4 regions of the Nicoliella spurrieriana genome follow, and region 1 is predicted to be linked to each of the others. Evidence: predicted binding sites of a transcription regulator. Region 1 holds the regulator's gene; each other region holds the start of a gene.
The links. Region 1 encodes NrdR, which represses ribonucleotide reductase genes. Its sites were predicted from a motif close to ACACNATATATNGTGT; they were not measured.
Positions count from the first base shown of each region.

Region 2: nrdD (anaerobic ribonucleoside-triphosphate reductase) is a predicted target of NrdR. The motif match lies at 1,913-1,928, and genes of this name have one in related genera.
Region 3: MOO44_RS02200 (redoxin NrdH) is a predicted target of NrdR. The motif match lies at 2,433-2,448, and genes of this name have one in related genera.
Region 4: pnuC (nicotinamide riboside transporter PnuC) is a predicted target of NrdR. The motif match lies at 2,439-2,454, and genes of this name have one in related genera.

Region 1 covers NZ_CP093361.1:1,476,006-1,480,658, forward strand. Annotated here, with positions in the region: gene dnaI (primosomal protein DnaI) at 19-969, opposite strand; gene MOO44_RS07470 (replication initiation and membrane attachment family protein) at 966-2,354, opposite strand; gene nrdR (transcriptional regulator NrdR) at 2,354-2,839, opposite strand; gene coaE (dephospho-CoA kinase) at 2,861-3,451, opposite strand; gene mutM (DNA-formamidopyrimidine glycosylase) at 3,444-4,283, opposite strand; gene polA (DNA polymerase I) at 4,304-4,653, opposite strand, start outside.
Region 2 covers NZ_CP093360.1:93,828-98,480, reverse strand. Annotated here, with positions in the region: gene nrdD (anaerobic ribonucleoside-triphosphate reductase) at 1-1,886, opposite strand, end outside; gene MOO44_RS00470 (YczE/YyaS/YitT family protein) at 2,207-3,184, opposite strand; gene MOO44_RS00465 (GRP family sugar transporter) at 3,437-4,318, shown strand; gene proC (pyrroline-5-carboxylate reductase) at 4,442-4,653, shown strand, end outside.
Region 3 covers NZ_CP093361.1:122,105-126,757, forward strand. Annotated here, with positions in the region: gene dnaX (DNA polymerase III subunit gamma/tau) at 1-979, opposite strand, end outside; RNA gene ffs (signal recognition particle sRNA small type) at 1,119-1,218, opposite strand; gene tadA (tRNA adenosine(34) deaminase TadA) at 1,241-1,735, opposite strand; gene MOO44_RS02195 (class I SAM-dependent methyltransferase) at 1,751-2,353, opposite strand; gene MOO44_RS02200 (redoxin NrdH) at 2,593-2,829, shown strand; gene nrdE (class 1b ribonucleoside-diphosphate reductase subunit alpha) at 2,920-4,653, shown strand, end outside.
Region 4 covers NZ_CP093361.1:373,435-378,087, reverse strand. Annotated here, with positions in the region: gene MOO44_RS03345 (VOC family protein) at 1-26, opposite strand, end outside; gene MOO44_RS03340 (zinc-dependent alcohol dehydrogenase family protein) at 51-1,061, opposite strand; gene MOO44_RS03335 (fluoride efflux transporter FluC) at 1,519-1,899, shown strand; gene MOO44_RS03330 (fluoride efflux transporter FluC) at 1,899-2,249, shown strand; gene pnuC (nicotinamide riboside transporter PnuC) at 2,469-3,188, shown strand; gene MOO44_RS03320 (deoxynucleoside kinase) at 3,215-3,841, shown strand; gene MOO44_RS08670 (NosD domain-containing protein) at 4,646-4,653, shown strand, end outside.

The DNA of each region.
Region 1 (4,653 bases):
AATTAGGAATCCCATTCACTAATCGCTCAGTCGCAGATTTTCACCCTCCATCCGATACTCCTTAGCCAAAAAGCGGATCCGTTGCATAATTCGACCGGCCCGTAATCCGTTTCGATCATTCTTCTTATCGTATGGTAAGTGGTTCTTTTCTAAATCATCCATTGATAGGTTCGAAGAAAAGAAGGTCGGTAATTCATTTTGCATTCGGTATTCCAAAATAACGCCCAGGACTTCGTCACGAATCCAATTTGAAATTACATCAGCGCCGATATCATCGAGCATTAAAACTTGCGCCCGCTTAACGGCGTCTAACTTATTCGCGTTGGTATTATCAGCAATCGAATTTTTCATTTCAACTGCAAAGCTTGGAAAATGAACCATCGTGGTGGAAACCCCCCGTTCGGCGAGCTCATTTGCAATCGCCCCCAACATAAAGGTCTTCCCAATCCCAAACGAACCGTATAAATACATCCCCCGTACGAATTGGTGGGGGTGTTTGGTATATTGATTCACAAACGTCACTGCGGCATTAAAAACCACCATCCGACTTTTTTGTTTTTCAACCTTAATATCAGAAAATGAAGCAGACCGGGCCTGCTTAGGAATCGAAATTGATTTAATGCGATCCTTTAGGGCCTTTGATTTTTGCTTTTCAATTGTTTCCATGGTGGGTGAGTAGCTAATATCAATCAAATGCCCATTGAACACCAATTCTGGTTGATACCCCGGAATCAAACGATGCTTACCGGCATTCGCATTGTGCTTTTGTTGCACAAATTCATAGATTCGCGCGGCTGAATGGCGAACGGCGTCGTTATCAATATGGTGCTTTTTAATGAATGCCTGGACATCTGGATCCTTAAAGGCTTGATTCATTAATTGACGGTACTGTTCATCAAAGCCAGTCTTATTTTTGATTGCCGCTTGCAGTTCACTTTGTAAGTCCTTAATCGTGATTCCCCCCATCATTTATTATTGTTAAAGTCCTTCAATAACTGTTCCATCTTCCGTTGTTCTTCGTCGGTAATTTCTTCATCCTTAGGTTGGTAATCCTTCTTCATCCAATCTGGCTCAAAGTGATTTACCGGCTGTTGGTTTCGGTAATAACTCCGCTTAGGTTTCGCATCCCCAGCTGATTGCTTTTGATTATACTCTTTAATCGCCCGCATGGCATCGACAGCAGACCGGACGTGATAATTTTGAATCCAATCGTTAGCCACGTAATTAAACAGTTGTTTTGGAATCTGGGGATTATCCCGATCAATTAGGACGTGGTAAATTAGCATGTTCAAAGCCCCGTCGGTCATCACGTGTCGATCAAGCATCTCTTCGATCAAGTGGTTCTCAGAACCAGTCGGAAAGCCATTATGCGCATGCTTTAACTTGGCTAAAAAAGTGGCAGGTGGATAGTATTCAGCCCCCTTGATCAGTGAACGTTCCTGTGCATTAAATTCACCGGATTTAGGCTGGGCATCTGCAGCCGGCGTTTGATTGGAATCAGGAGCTGGCGTTTGCACCGGGGCCTCATACATCCGACTGACCAAGATTTTTAATTTAGTGGGGTCAAATACGTTGTTGCGAACGTTGGTTGCCCGCACGATCAATTTGGCAATTGAGACTTCATCAATCCCATACATGCGGTGTTCATTAACAATTAGTTGGTAGTACTTTTTGACCTGATCAATGTGAACATACGACTTTGCCAGGCAGTCCAAGACTAAGTTAAAGTCAAAGTCCTTTGCATCCACCTGGAAATCATCTTTCGCATGGGCATCATTCACCGGGGTCTGCAAAGCATAATCGCGCTTTAAATTCCCAATCGTCTGGGGTTGATCAGTAATTTGATCAGCATCGATTTGAAATGAATCCAAGAAATTCTGGGTAATTTCCTCGGCACTCCCAGCTTGAAACGGCTTGATCAACAATCGGTTGGCCAAGCGCTGGTACATGGACTCCCCGATGTTTTCCAATAGTGCTAAGCTCAAAAGATCATCGTTAAAAAACTGCCGGTCAGTCAGGGGCGGCACTAATTGATAAATAATCACCGGACTGGAGTCGGTTTGTTGGACGAACGTTCTTAATAACCCCGCCCCCTCTAATTTAATCCGGCATTCCTTAAACCTACGAAAGTCAATTTGTAAAAATGCAAACACATCGGAATGGGAACGTTGCTGATATTCCTCACGCCGTTCATCACTATATCGCCAAAGTAAGCGGATCAATGCCGTCGCAACACTGCCGATAACGGGTTGATACAATAAATCGATTGCCTCGCTTGCTAGGTCGGATAACCGTTCATTTTTAACAACAATGAACCCCGTTTGGGGGTCGTTTTGCGCTAGTTGATTACTCATTATTTACCATTATCCTTTGATTCTTTGTCACGATCACGGTTCATGACTTCCTTCATCTCGTTATAAAACACGGTCATATCCTTGAACTGGCGGTAAACGCTTGCAAAGCGAATGTAAGCAATCTCATCAACGTTGGCTAGTTCCTTCATCACGTATTCACCAATCAATTGACTAGCGACTTCGGTGTCACCAGTCGCTCTGACTTTCGCTTCAACATCATCAACGATCTTCGCCATTTTATCTGATGAGACCGGTCGCTTTTCAGCAGATCGAATGATTCCGCGCAACACCTTATCGCGATTGAACTCTTCACGATTACCGTTGTGCTTGATTACCAATAATGGTGCGGTCTCGACGCGTTCAAAAGTGGTATAACGATACCCACAGTTTTCACATTCTCGCCGCCTTCTGATGACGGTGCCATCATTCGTCGGCCTAGAATCAATTACCCGCGAACTATTTTTATGACAATGGGGACATTTCATTTTGCTCACCTCGCCGTTCGTTTATCGTAAGTTATCCAGTAATTTTATCACTTGTTGCTTCGTTTGACCAATCGAACCCGAATTATTAATCGTAACGTTAGCTAACTGTTGTTTAATCGATTGACTCCATTGCTTTCCGATCAATTGGACCGCCCTAGCCGTACTAACGTGGTCGCGGGCGGTGATCCGTGCGACCTGCTCCACCGAATCACAGGTGACCATCACCACTAAGTCGGTATAACTAGCATACCCCGCTTCAAAGAGCAGCGGTGCATCTAACACCACGAGTGGGGTTTGTTGAGCACTTAACTCGTTGATCCGTTTTAAAATGGCGTGTCGAATGTATGGATCCAATAGCCGATTCAGCTGCATTAGCTTAGCATGATCAGCAAAGACGATTTGGCCGAGGCGCTTGCGGTCGATGGCATCCTCACCGGCGACCGTGGGGCCAAATGCATCCACAATTGCTAAATAGCAATCAGTGCCATGACGTTGCAACTGATGAACGATTCGATCGGCATCGATGATGGGCACCCCGCAAGCTTTAAACTGTTTACTTACGGTCGATTTCCCGGTCCCGATGCTGCCGGTCAAACCAATCAGCTTAGTCATCTACGCCCACAACTCTTTGACAGTTCGGACAAAAACTAGTTCCCCGTTGGGCCACCTTGATTTTTTCAATTGGCGTCCCGCAACGTTCGCAGGGTTGGCCCTTCTTGCCGTATACGTGGAGCTGACTTTGGAATTCACCGGCTTCGCCAAAGGCATTGGAATAAGAATGAACCGTAGTCCCATGCCCCTTGATGGCCAGTGCAATTTCATCGATGATGTTGCGGCGCAACACCTTAATCTGATCATCTGAAATTAAGTTCGTGGGTTGTTCTGGATGAATCTTACTCATCCAAAGCACTTCATCGGTATAAATGTTACCAAGTCCTGCAATGTGGTCTTGGTTCAATAGAAATGGCTTAATTTTACCGCGGCTCTTGTTCATGATCGACTTCATGTAGTCGAACGTTAAATCGGTTTCCGTTGGTTCCGGACCGATCGTCCCGATTCCAGACAAGGTGTGTTCATCCCCATTTTTAATCAGATACATCCGACCGAATTTACGGCTATCATTGTAACGGAGTTCGCGTCCATCGGTTAGGTGCATGATGATGTGGGTGTGTTTGTCTGGTTTTTCACCATCCGTTTCGACATCGTACTTTCCTTCCATTCGAAGGTGGGAAACAACGGTGTGGCCGTTATTTAATCTGAATAACAGGTACTTCCCACGTCGATCAATTTGGTTGATCGTACTACCGCTCAAACAATCAATAAACGTTTGGGCATCCACATTCAGCATCTTAGGATAAATTACATCGACGCTTTTAATCTGGGCCCCCTTAACTAACTGGGTCAGTCCTCTGCGGACGGTTTCAACTTCTGGTAATTCTGGCATTTAATTCAACCTCTCTTTATTTACTTAGCATCGTACCAAGTGGCCCCAAAGTGGCTGGCGACCTTAAGTGGAACGTGGAGTTTAACTGCTGAATCCATAATTTTGGGCACTAACTTTTGGAGCACTGGAATTTCTGATTCAGGAGCCTCAAAGACTAATTCATCATGAATCTGTAACAGCATGTTGGCTTGCATTCCTTCAATTGCCCTTTCCATATTAATCATGGCAATTTTAATGATATCGGCAGCACTACCTTGAATCGGTGAATTCATGGCAGTCCGTTCGGCAAATGACCGCAAATGGAAATTCCGGGAATTAATATCAGGTAAGTACCGTCTCCGGTGGGTAATCGTTTCTACGTAGCCCTGTT
Region 2 (4,653 bases), on a different replicon from region 1:
TCATATGCCCAATCCCAAACTGCTTCTAAGGCCTTAGGATTTTGTTTTAGATTCGGATATTCGCAGTAATGAATAAATCCTGCCGATGCATAGTGTGGATATGCCTCTTCGAACGTCAATTTATCAAATGGAGTCGGGCTTTTTCTAACATCGTAGTGAAAGCTATTTGTATAGTATTCCTTATCCGTTATTGCAGCCACTTTGCCAAATTTTTTGATATCATCCTGGCAGAAAGTGTCAGTTAATGATTCAGCAGGGGTCGAGTATAAACTATAGTGATAGCCACTTTGCTTTGACCACTTCTGGCAGAGCAGGTTCAGTTGTTTTACAATTTCAACCGTAAATAAATGCGCCTGCTGATTTCGCTCCCAATCAGGACCAAAGAAACTGGCTCCCACCTCATATAGTCCAATGTAGCCAACTGAGACCGTTGCTCGTTCATGGTTAAATAATTCGTCAACACTATCGTCATCACTAAGTTGCTTCCCAAATGCTCCGTATTTATAAAGTAATGGCGCATTCGCTGGTTTAGCTTCCGTACACCGCTTAATTCGATACGCTAATGCTTGGTGAACAATTCGCATTTTATCCTTAAAAATGGTCCAAAATTGTTCTTGATCTCCATTAGCATATAAAGCAATGCGTGGTAGGTTAACGGTAACTACCCCTAGATTCATCCGGCCAGCGTTAACTTCATTTCCATCATCATCCACCCATTTAGGTAGAAACGAGCGGCACCCCATCGGGGCTTTAAAGTTTCCGGTAATCTCTGTCAATTTATCATAATTTAAAATATCGGGATACATCCGCTTAGTCGAGCAATCCACTGCTAATTGCTTAATATCATAATTCGGGTCACCCGGATTTAAATTTAATCCCCGTTTTAAAGCAAATGTCAGTTTAGGGAAAATGGCTGTTCGTTTTTCAACCCCTAAGCCCTTAATCCGAATTCGAAAAATATCTTTTTGAATCTCGCGCTCGAACCAATTCGTCCCTAAGCCAAAACTAACGGTTGTAAACGGCGTTTGCCCCTGGGATGAATATAGCGTATTAATTTCATATTCTAATGCCTGCATTGCATCATAAATATCCTTTTGAGTTCGCTCCCTTGCATACTCAGCATGCTTTTCAGGAGTAACCCATTTCTGAGCTTCTCGGATATGTTTTTGATAGTTTAATTTTGCAAATGGTGCCAACACTTCATCAGCTCGGTCGAAAGAAATGCCACCATACTGTAATGAGGCAACATTAGCGATAATTTGAGCCACTTGGGCGGTAGCAGTCTGAATTGACTTTGGGGATGCGACCTTCGCATTCCCAATTTTAAAGCCGTGATTCAACATTGTTTTAAAGTCAACTAAACAACAATTAGTTTCAGGAGTCGCCGGAGAATAATCTAAATCGTGCCAATGAATATCACCACGAAGATGGGCTTTAGCAACTAACGGCGGTAACATCCTTAAGCCAATTGCCTTGCTAGAGCGGCCAGCTTGTAAATCACGTTGGGTATTAAAAACATTACTGTCCTTATTTGCATTCTCATGAATTACTCTTGAATTTTTATTAAATAGCTTTTTAATATTACGATCAATATCAATTGATTTTTCCCACATCAACTGGTCTTGTTCATAATAACTTTGATATTTTCGTTGTGCATCAATTAAGTGGTTATTGTTCATAATATTGTTAAATGTTTCACGAATAACTGAAGATTTTAATTCATTTTGATTATTAACGTGCTTAAATAACTCTTGATAGAACTGATTTTGTAAATCAGCATTGAGTGACAATTGACCAAATAGATAGTCTAATTTGTATCTAAAAAATGGTGTTTTGTCACCACTATTTTTAATGATCGTAATTTGATTTAAATTTTTAGAATGCATTGCATAACAGGTCCCTTCTGTAAATTACACTATATATAGCACCTTATATAAAGATAAACCATAGATATGGTGTTATCAAGGGCAGCTTTTGTAAAATAAAATAACTCGTTTGCAACCAATTGGCGCTAAAGATTGATATCATTACATTTCAAATTAAAAATCAAATTTTAAAAAAAATCAGAAGCATTATATCACTTACATTAACTAATCTCACAAGTTTGATATTTATTTCACAATTAATTGATTTTTGTCTCATTTCGGTCATAAAAAAACACCCCAAAGTTTTAGATAAACTTTAGGGTGCAGTGGAACTAATGTGTTTATTTTAGATTTAATTCATCGGATTCCTCTAATTTAGGAATTTTAATATGCCGCTTTCTCGCTTCTTCATTTAATGCATTTAGACGAGTTTGTAAATTACGCTGTAACCTAACTGATTTTTCAATTGATCTTTGCGTGTTATGGGTTAATTCAATTAACTCTTCATCTGAATACCCAGATAAATGCTGTTCAACGAAATTGGTTTGTTGGTAAGCATGGACCACCATGCTATAACCCATTTTACCAACACCAGCAATTCCTGAACTAGCGTTTTTGATCGTTGGTTCAGCACTAAAGTGATCAATATGATAAACCATTTGTTGACTAAAGTGTTCGTTCCAATAGTTGATAAGGGGACCAGCAAAGAAGGCAACGACTAACGTCAAAATACCAACCGCACCATGGGCAAAAAACGCAATTACCATAAATGTAATATCCTGAATGTTTCTAACTAATTGATATTTAATATGCAATCGACTAGAAAAAATGGGCGCAATTGCATCATATGGGGCAGCCCCTAATGATGGGGAGGTGTAAATGGATGTTCCAAGTGTAAATAGAAGCAATCCAGCAATCACATCGACAATGACAACGTAAATTCCTGAACCATGTGGAAAAATAAGGCCGTACAAAGAAGAGAACCATTGAATTTCATATCCAACTAACACCATGTTTAAAATGGTTCCAATCCCAATTTGCTTTCGACCAAAAATTAACACCAGAATGAACATTCCAATATTAACCATTAATTGAAATGAACCCAACTCCATGTGTAATGTATTGGAAAATCCAATATTCATCGCAGTGAATGGATCCATCCCTAAATTAGCCTGTTTTAAGAACGCAGCCCCCATTGAAAGAATTGCAATTCCAACAAACGACATTAATGATTTTAAAATAATATTGATAAATTTATTTTTGAGTTGTTTTACGTTGTTATCCTCCAATTGGTTGCTGGCAGCATTAGTATCTGCCAATTAAATCAACTCCTTTAATGTAAGTACAATGTTATTATATAACATTTTAAAATCTTTTTTAAAAAAAGCGCTTTCAAAATTTTTTTATTTTTTAATCTGGTGGGCTAAAACGCTTTCATGAATACGTTTTCATTGTTGTTTCATAGGGTTTTTTAAGCGTTTTTTAGCATTGCATATATTTACCTCAGTACAAAAAAGGTATACAATTAACACTATCAAATAAGAAGTATGTTTTAAAAAGGAGTTTAAAAAATGAATATTCTAGTCGGATTAGTCCCAGCTGCACTCTGGGGATTAATGCCTTTAATTGCTGGTAAAACTGGTGGTCGACCAATTAACCAATTAGTTGGAAATACCTATGGGGCCCTAATTGTTGCAATTGTAATTGCACTGTTCAAACACCCACAACTATCAGGAAGTGCGTTCTTTTGGTGTTTGCTTTCTGGTGCATGTTGGGCATGTGGTCAGCTATCGCAATACTGGTCATTCCCAGAGATCGGAGTATCGAGAGCAATGCCAATTTCTACTGGGGCTCAATTAGTTGGAACATCAGTTGTTGGTGTTTTATTCTTTGGTGAATGGGCAACCGGATTTGATAAGACATTTGGATTCTTTGCATTAATTTTGATCATCATTGGAATCCTATTGACTACTAAAACGGACAAGCAAGATGCCCAACAAGGATTAGATCCAGCCGTATTACGGAGAGGTACATCAGTGCTACTACTTGGTACGATCGGATATGTTGGATTCTCAGCACTACCCCAAATCCCAGTGGTTGATGGATGGAGTGCCTTCTTCCCACAAGCAATTGGAATGGTTTTAGCATCAATTGTTATTTCATTCTTCTATCGTGACAAGAACGAACCTAACCCATTAGTTGATCGTAAATCATTTGCTAACATCTTAGTTGGAATCGACTTTGGGATCGCCACTGCAGTTTACATGTACTCAACAAAAGTTAATGGGATTGCCACTGGATTTACACTTTCACAAATGAGCGTAATTGTTTCAACGCTAAGTGGAATTTTACTATTAGGTGAAAAGAAGAGTAAGAAGGGCCTAATCTACGTTACATTAGGCTTGATTATTGTAGTTATTGGTGGAATCATTACCGGATCACTTGGTAAATAGGCAAATAACATTTTCACATCAGGAAGGATTGAATCAATTCAATCCTTCTTTTTTATGCTTATAACCATATTTAATGTAGTATGATTAATACAGTATTAAAAACATAAATTGGAGGAAATTAAAATGAAAATTGGTGTTTTAGGCGCAGGCAACATGGGTGGCGCAATTTTACAAGGATTGGTCAATAAGGTTGATCCAAGTTCATTGTTCGTTCTAAATCCGGTTAATCCACGAGTGAGCGAACTACAAAAGAAACTAGGATTTCAATTATTTAATGAACCAACTGCATTTAAGAGCCAACAATTAGATGTGGTCATTGCAACCGTTCCTGCTCC
Region 3 (4,653 bases), 360 kb from region 1:
AGATTACATTGGCGTTTGCATCGGTCGCGATTTGCTTGAACTGGTCGTCAACGATGCCCAATTCTTGTTCCAAGACCATTTCAGGAGCTTGCTTATAAAGTAAGGTGTTTTGGTAATAACTAATCAAGTCCTCAATAAACTGATTGGCATCCTTACCAGCATCAACTATTTTGCGCACTGACACTAGGGCAGCTTTCACGTCTTGATGGGCCACTTCGCTAACGAATTCAGTCAAGAGCGAAGTGGTCACGCTTCCGGTAACTTGAAGTGCGTTTTCATAGGTTACTACATCATCCCCATACGACATGGTTTGATCCAAAATGCTAAGTGCATCCCGCATCCCACCTTCAGCAGCCCTAGCAATTACCCGCAGCGCTTTGTCATCGTACTTAACATCCTTTTGCTTTAGAATGTATTCCATTCGTTCCAGAATATCCTTGGGTTGAATTCGCTTAAAATCAAAGCGTTGGGTCCGTGAAATGATCGTGGCTGGTAACTTGTGGGGTTCGGTCGTAGCTAGAATAAAAATCACATTTGTGGGAGGTTCTTCCAATGTCTTTAACAATGCATTGAATGCCCCCGTTGATAGCATGTGCACTTCATCGATGATGTAGACCTTATAAGTCGCTTCGGTCGGTGCGTACTTCGCCTTATCGCGAATATCACGAATCTCATCGACCCCGTTATTGGAAGCCGCATCAATTTCGATTACATCATTGAGGGTGCCATTGGTAATCGCCTTACAAATGCTACATTCATTACATGGTTCCCCATCCTTTGCATTTGGACAGTTAACTGCCTTAGCAAAGATTTTAGCAGCTGATGTTTTCCCAGTTCCGCGGGGGCCTGCAAATAGGTAAGCATGACTAATTTGATTGGTAATAATGGTGTTCTTCAACGTTTCAGTAATTACCGGTTGGCCCACTAGATCAGCAAATCGTTGGGGTCGCCAGACCCGATATAATGCTTGATAACTCAATAGTTTTCCCCCTCATCATAGTCAAAAACAACGAACCTAATTCAATTTATTATAGCACGCGCAACTCCAATGCCACTCCGCCACTCTAAAAATTAATAATAAAATAAAAAAGCCCCCAGTCATAAACGACTAAGAGATTAATTGCTATGTACAAGAAGCACAGAACGTAGGAAACTTAGTGCTGCTTCCTCTCGGACCTGACACGGTTCGTTAGCACGTCCTTGCTCCAAGGCCTAACGGCAAATATTATCTTAACTTATTTTACCTAACTTGTCCAGAACGACGAGCTAGTTTTTTACGCTTGCGAGCAGCCTTGAAAAACGCCTTCATAATTGCCGCAGATTCATTAGCCAAAACCCCACCAGTCACGTTCACCTGGTGGTTAAAACGGGGGTCGTTCAAAACCTGATAGAGGCTATCGACCACGCCGCCCTTGGGGTTTGGGGACCCATAATATAGGTTTTTGATCCGTGAATTTAGGATTGCACCAGCACACATTAAGCATGGCTCAACGGTAACGTAGAGGTCACAATCCTCCAATCGCCAACTATTTAAAACGGCACAGGCCTCTTGGATCGCATAAATCTCCGCATGCCCAGTGGCATCTTCCGCTAGTTCACGTAGGTTATGACCGGTCCCAATTACCCGTCCGTCGTGAACGACCACGGCACCAATCGGAACTTCATGAATGGAATTGGCCGCCCGCGCCTGTATTAATGCCCGTTGCATAAAGGCTTCAATCCGTTGATCGTTCATTAGACGCATTCCTCCCTAGTGCTTGGTACTTTCCAAAATATAGTAACCCTTGTCGCGTTTAATGACCTTACAGTTACCAAACGTATTGGCCATTAATTTTTTAGCGGATGGCGCCCCCTGCTTTTTTTGAAGCACCACGGTCAACCGCCCTCCACTGATCAGGTGTTCTAATGCCCCGGTAATCATATTATCGACCACCGTTTTACCTGCTCGTACTGGTGGGTTAGTGATTACCGCAGCAAAGGTAGCGTCAATTGCCTGATAGCCATCGGAATTTTGAATCGTAACGTTAGCAATGTGGTTTTGCTGGGCGTTTTCCTTCGCCAAGCCGAGGGCCCGGTTATTCACATCGCTCATCAAGAAGTGTCGATCTGAATAGCGCTTTGCAAGGGCGAGGCCAATTGGGCCATATCCACAACCAAGGTCTAGGATGTCTCCATCCGGCAACTCAGCAATTTCAACGCTATTAATTAAAACGCGTGACCCATAATCCACCGTTCGTTTGGAAAAAACACCATTATCAGTAGCAAAGGTCAGCTGATTGCCCAATAATTCAAAATTCCAATTCTGTTTTGCGTGTTCAACATCGGGATTTGGTGTATAATAATATTCGGTCATTTTTATCATCCATTTCTATTTCATAATCTTAATTAGTTACCAAAATTAAATTAAAAATTGTTTCACGTATTATCACATGATACCACATCTAGTGTTACACGAATTTTGCAAACACTACTTGTGGTATTTTACGTTGAAATTATTCAACAAGGGTGTAGAATAAAATACATATTATTTACTAGTTCCTAGCAATTAGCTAGCTAATTGCTAGGATGCGAAAACAACTGGAGGCCGCGATTATGACACAAATTACTGTATTTTCAAAAAATAACTGCATGCAATGCAAAATGACCAAACGATTCCTGGAAGAACACGGTGTTGATTTTAAAGAAATTAATATCGATGAACAGCCAGAATACATTGACACTTTGAAAGAAGCGGGCTTTATGGCTACCCCAGTTATTAAGGCTGATGGAATCGAACCCTTTAGTGGCTTTAGACCCGATCAGTTAAACAAACTAGCGGTAATGGCATAAACTGCAATTATTCTACTGAAGTTGGCGATGTCTTTTAAAGACCTCGCCACTTTTATTTTAGCAAATTTTTAGAGAAAGCGTGGAGAAATAATGGGACTATCAGATTTAAAGGACGTTACCTATTACGACTTGAATAATGAAATCAACATCCCAGTTGATGGTCAAATCCAGTTGGATAAGGATAAGGAGGCCCTTGCTGCATTCCTAAGGGAAAACGTCGAACCAAACACTAAGCACTTTGCCTCACTGAAGGAACGCTACCAATACTTAATCGACAATGATTACCTGGAAAAAAAATTTATCAATAAGTATAACTTTAGCTTTATTGAAAAGGTATACGACTATCTTAAATCACAATCATTTCACTTTAAGACCTTTATGGCTGCGTATAAATTTTATGCTCAATACGCATTGAAGACCGACGATAATGAATACTACCTTGAAAACTTTATTGACCGTGCTGCCGTAAACGCCCTTTATTTCGCTGATGGTAATGAAGAACTCGCAATGAGCTTAGCCGATGAAATTATTAACCAACGCTATCAACCAGCGACCCCTAGTTTCTTGAATGCGGGGCGGAAACGCCGTGGTGAACTTGTTTCTTGTTTCCTAATTCAAACGACTGATGACATGAATACAATCGGTCGGACCATTAATTCTGCCCTTCAGCTTTCTCGAATCGGTGGTGGGGTTGGAATCAACCTCTCCAACCTACGAGCTGCTGGCGATCCCATCAAACACATTGAAGGGGCTGCTAGCGGGGTCGTTCCAGTAATGAAGTTATTAGAAGATAGCTTTTCATACTCCAACCAATTGGGGCAACGCCAAGGAGCCGGTGTGGTGTACCTAAGCCTCTTTCATCCCGATATCATTTCCTTCTTATCAGCCAAGAAGGAAAATGCCGATGAAAAGATTCGGGTAAAGACCCTTTCACTTGGGGTTACGGTTCCTGATAAGTTTTACGAACTAGTTAGAAACGATGATGATATGTATCTATTCAGTCCATATGATGTTGAAAGAATTTACGGAAAACCATTCTCATACGTTGACATCACTAAGGAATATGACAACATGGTTAACAATCCCGAAATTAAGAAGACTAAGATCAAAGCGCGGGAATTAGAAACTGAGATCAGTAAGCTCCAACAAGAATCTGGTTACCCATACATCATTAATATCGATACTGCCAACCGGGCAAACCCAATTGACGGTAAGATCGTAATGAGTAACCTCTGTTCAGAAATTATGCAGGTTCAAACGCCTTCCACGGTTAATAATAAGCAGGAATACGTTAAACTAGGGACCGATATTTCATGTAACTTAGGATCCACTAACATGGTCAACATGATGGCAGCACCTAATTTTGGGCACTCGATTGAATCAATGGTCAGAGCATTAACGTTCGTTACCGACCATTCCGATATTGACGTAGTTCCATCAATTCAAAGGGGCAACCACCTTGCCCACACCATTGGATTAGGGGCCATGGGCTTACACAGTTTTCTCGCTAAGAACCAAATTGAATACGGTTCTGATGAATCAATCGAATTTACCAGTGTCTACTTTATGCTCTTAAACTACTGGACATTAAAAGCCTCAAACCAAATTGCCAAGGAACGGAATCAAACTTTCCATCAATTTGAAAAGAGCCAATACGCAGACGGCAGTTACTTTGACAAATACGTTACGAAAGACTGGGGACCAAAATCAGAAAAGGTCAAGGCCCTCTTCGATGGGATTGAAGTGCCATCAACTAAGGACTGGGCGGAACTTAAAGCGGCAGTTATGAAGGATGGGCTTTACCACCAAAACCGTTTGGCAGTT
Region 4 (4,653 bases), 610 kb from region 1:
CCAGTGAAGTAATCTTGTAAAGCCATTTTATATGCCTCCGTAGAAATTAATTATTTCAAGCTACCGTCAAGTTCAACAACTGACTTACCAGGGCGCTTGTCAGAACCATCAAGCTTACCAACAACTTCGTTAAGTTGAAGAACGTTCTTGATAAGTGGTTCAACATCAATTTTGCCACTTGCCATTAATGCAAGGGAGTCATCGAATGAGTATGGGTTAATGAATGAACCCTTGATGTCTAATTCCTTTTGGAATACTTCGTAAGTGTTAACAGTGAATGTTTGATCTGGACGACCAACACCAAACATAAGGATTTGACCACCCTTACCTGCAACTTCGATTGCCTTTTCTTGAGTTTCTGGACGACCAACGGCTTCAATAACGATGTCGTATTCTTCAGTAATGTCACCAGATTCAGTGTTGATAACGTGGTCTGCACCAGTAAGCTTTTGTTCTTCAGCTAACTTGTCATCATGACGACCAGTTAAGTCAACGTGTTGAACACCGTAAGCCTTTAATAATTCAACGAATAATAGACCCATGTAACCATCACCCATAACAAGTGCCTTGTAGTGTGGTTGTAAGTTAAGACGACGAACACCGTGAACACCACATGATACAGGTTCAGTAGAACAAGCAGCCTTTAATGAAAGGTTAGCTGGAACGTGGTATACAACTGATTCAGGAGCAGTGAAGTATTCTTCCAAACCACCATCACGAGTAACACCAACAGCTGATAAGTCTTCAGCTAATTGTGGACGGTCAACACGGAAGTACTTGTCCTTAGGGTAGTAGATGTTAGGGTCAACAGCAACACGGTCACCCTTCTTAAATTGGGTAACGTTAGCACCAACGGCTTCAACAACCCCTGAGTTTTCATGTCCTAAAACAATTGGAGGAACAGCATCTGCTGAACCTGGAAGACCATTGTATAATGCGTCGTCAGTACCACAGATACCTGCGTATGCGGTCTTAACTAAAACTTCGTCAGGCTTTGGAGTTGGAGTATCCAAATCTTGGATTTCCATTTGTTTAGTACCAGTTAATACTAATGCTTTCATGTGTAAATATCCCCTTTATAAATATAATAAATTTTTTAACCCAATCAAATGATCAGGCTTTCAATAACGATTTGATATGAAATAACCAATTAACACCAACTAGTTAGTAGTTAGTTACTTTTGATTACACTTATAATACTAATGATTATTGTTAAATAATCAACTATTATTTCTTATAAATATAACGATAATTCAATTTATAAATGAATAAAATCACATTAGTGGAATACCTAGTAAGCAAGGGTGAATGTTGATTTATTAGCAAAGATAGTTCATGGTTTCACAAATGTTAATAATTAATTAATTTGTTTTTATATAATTATGCAAATTACAACCGGTTGCATGAATAAAAAATTAAAAATGATATTTTTACTTTATTTTGTGAATTTCTTAACTAAAGTGCATAATCACTTAATTATGATAGGATAAATTAATAAAGCTAAGGAAGGCGATTTAGTTGCGTAGGATTATTTATATTATCTGTTTTGGGTTCTTAGGCGGTGCACTTCGTGAGTGGTTAACGTTATTATCTGGTAATCAACACTTTGCAATGATTATTGCAATTAATTTAATTGGGACGTTCTTACTATCATTTATTGCTAGTACTCTGCCACTATTGATGAATATTTCGAGTGATGTTTTAAGTGGGATTACCGTGGGGTTTATTGGTAGCTTTACTACTTTTTCAACGTTTACGGTCGATTTTGTGAAGCTGCTCAAAATTTCACTAATTAATTCATTCTGGTATCTTTCAATCAGTTTGATTTTTGGATATATATTCGCATTAATTGGGGTCAAACTCGCTGATTACGTTATTGCAAAGGCGGGTGAAAAATAATGATTACCAAAATTGTACTTGTGGGATTTGCCGCTGCGTTTGGAGCGGTCATTCGATATGGCATGATTGAATTAATTGGCAATCGCATGGGGTGGAAGGAATTTCCGCTGGCTACCGTGGTGATCAATGTGTCCGGTGCGTTTTTGCTAGGCTTATTAACTGGCCACCTTGCTGATGGATCCATCGCATTTCTAATCGGGAGTGGGATTCTGGGTGGCTATACTACGTTCTCTACGTTCATGAATGAAACGGTCAAACTGCAGATTAAACATCCACAATGGGCCGGGATATACTTTATTTTAACTACTTTATTAGGAATCTTAGCAGCTTTAATCGGAATGGCAATTTAGTACGGGGATGGGGTGGCCATCCCCTTTATTTATGCTTATGGCTAGGGGTCCTTTCGTGGATTTGCTAATTGAAAAATAACACGTTTACGATTCAATCGTTTAATTAACGAGATTGAAATCAATTCTAATTTGGATATAATAGAACGAGTCGACTAAAATAACTATATATAGATATTTTTAGTTATTTAGGTACTATATATTGTGTTGGGAGCGTTTTGAATGAATTATTGTAAGTGGCTATGGAGCCAATTGTTGGGCTGGAATGTCCAATCATACATTCTATTATTCTTTGGGTTAGGATTTAACTTAGCATTAACGCTAAGTAGCCCGATGACTACGATTAGTATTGTAACGTTTATTGCTGGTGCGCTAGGTTTAACCTGTGTACTGGCAATTAATAATGCAAAACCAGTCAACGGTTGGTTGGGCTTACTTAGTGCGATCTTATTAATTGCGGTTGCATTTACCGCCAAGAATTACATGGAAATTGTGATGCAACTTAGCTATATCGTATTATTAGATGTTCCGGTATTGTTAATGCCTAGTTGGAATCAAGATGCTGAACAAAAAATTTCTGGTCTGCGAGGCGATAGTGTTGCCACGACCATTAAAAACTGGTTACCATACGTATTCGGCTTTGTTGTTGTGGTTTTGATTATGCATACCCTGTTGGTTCACCTTACTGACAGTCCGCGGCCATTGATTGATTCGATTTCATCAACAACTGGAATCATGGGCGCGATTTTAACCACGTTAAAGAAACGGGAAACCTATTATTTTTGGTTTGCCCAGGGCATTTTATCAGTTATTTTATGGGGGATCACTGCAGCACAGGGTGGGGCATCACCAGTGCTATTTGTAACCTATATGTTGTACATTGGAAATGATATTCTAGCGTTTACCAAGAGTCCATGGTTTGCTAAACAGCTGGATAATTAATTTGGGTCGATTAAAAGGGGGATCCTATGCCGATGCTTGTATTAGCTGGAACGATTGGCGCAGGGAAGTCATCATTGACTACCCGGGTAGCGAAGCACCTTGGAACGAAGGCGTTCTACGAACCAGTTGGGGATAATCCAGTATTACCATTGTTTTATCAGGATAAACAGAAATACGGTTTTTTATTACAAATTTATTTTTTAAATAAGCGTTTTGAAATGATTAAGCGAGCGCAACGGGATGATAACAACGTTTTAGACCGTTCAATCTATGAAGATGCGTTGTTTACTGATTTAAACCATCGGTTGGGAAATATTAACGATGCCGAGGCAGCGATTTATCATGAATTATTGGATAACATGATGGAGGAACTACCATTTGCAGCGAAAAAGAAACGCCCGGATTTGCTAGTGTATATTGAGGTCAGTTTAGACACCCAGTTAGCACGAATTAAAAAACGGGGGCGCGATTTTGAACAATCCGATGAACTATTAGATTACTACCGAGAATTACGAGTGGCATACCAGAAATGGTTTCAAAATTATGATATTAGCCCTAAATTAAAAATTGATGGCGATCAATACGATTTTGTTAATAGCGCAGCGGACTTAACCGCGGTCCTGAACCAAATTGATGCTAAATTAAATGAATAAGTTAAAAAGCCGCCATTGTCATTTAGACAATGGTGGCTTTTTAATTTATATTGATTGCCAGATTTTTGGTATTTAGTGCTAAATGAGTACGTGGGTTCCTTTTTATTGTGATCATTTTCAGTGTAGGTTACTGAAACCCTACTATTTTTGAAAGTAACCTTTGTTTTAGCACTATTTTGCTTGCTCTTTTTAACTTTGCTGGTAGCTGGGACAGAAAGGAGTAAAACAGCGGTAACTAGAGTTACAGTCATTTTGAGTTGCATGAAAAAATCATCTCCATTTAATTTATAATTAACATTAAGTTATTTTGTCCTTTTTTATTGGTAAAATCAAATACTGGTGGGATATTAACTAATTTAACTAATTTTGAACCATAGTGTTTATGCATTTAATAACTAAGATAAATTGAAATGATATCTGACTTTGTTTATTGAAGGTAGATTAATAATGATTCAACTAAATGTATTATGTGATTTATTTGTGCGCTAATGGATTGTTAGTATCATATTGATTTATGAAGATGTAATTAAATTAATGACTATTGAAAAAATAATGTACTAATTGCATAAAAATATGCTATTATATTATTTGTGCAAAAGTAATAGGATGATTATATAATCATTATCCTGGATTAAAGTGATCAAAACTATTATTAACCTTATATAATTAATGATGGTTTTGATATGATGGTAAATTTTAATTTTAATCGGTTTCTTATTAGTAATCCATACTCATTCAATTATTATTTCACATCACTACTTAAATGCATGGTTTATAAAATGGAGGAATCATAAATTGAATAATGTGCGAAA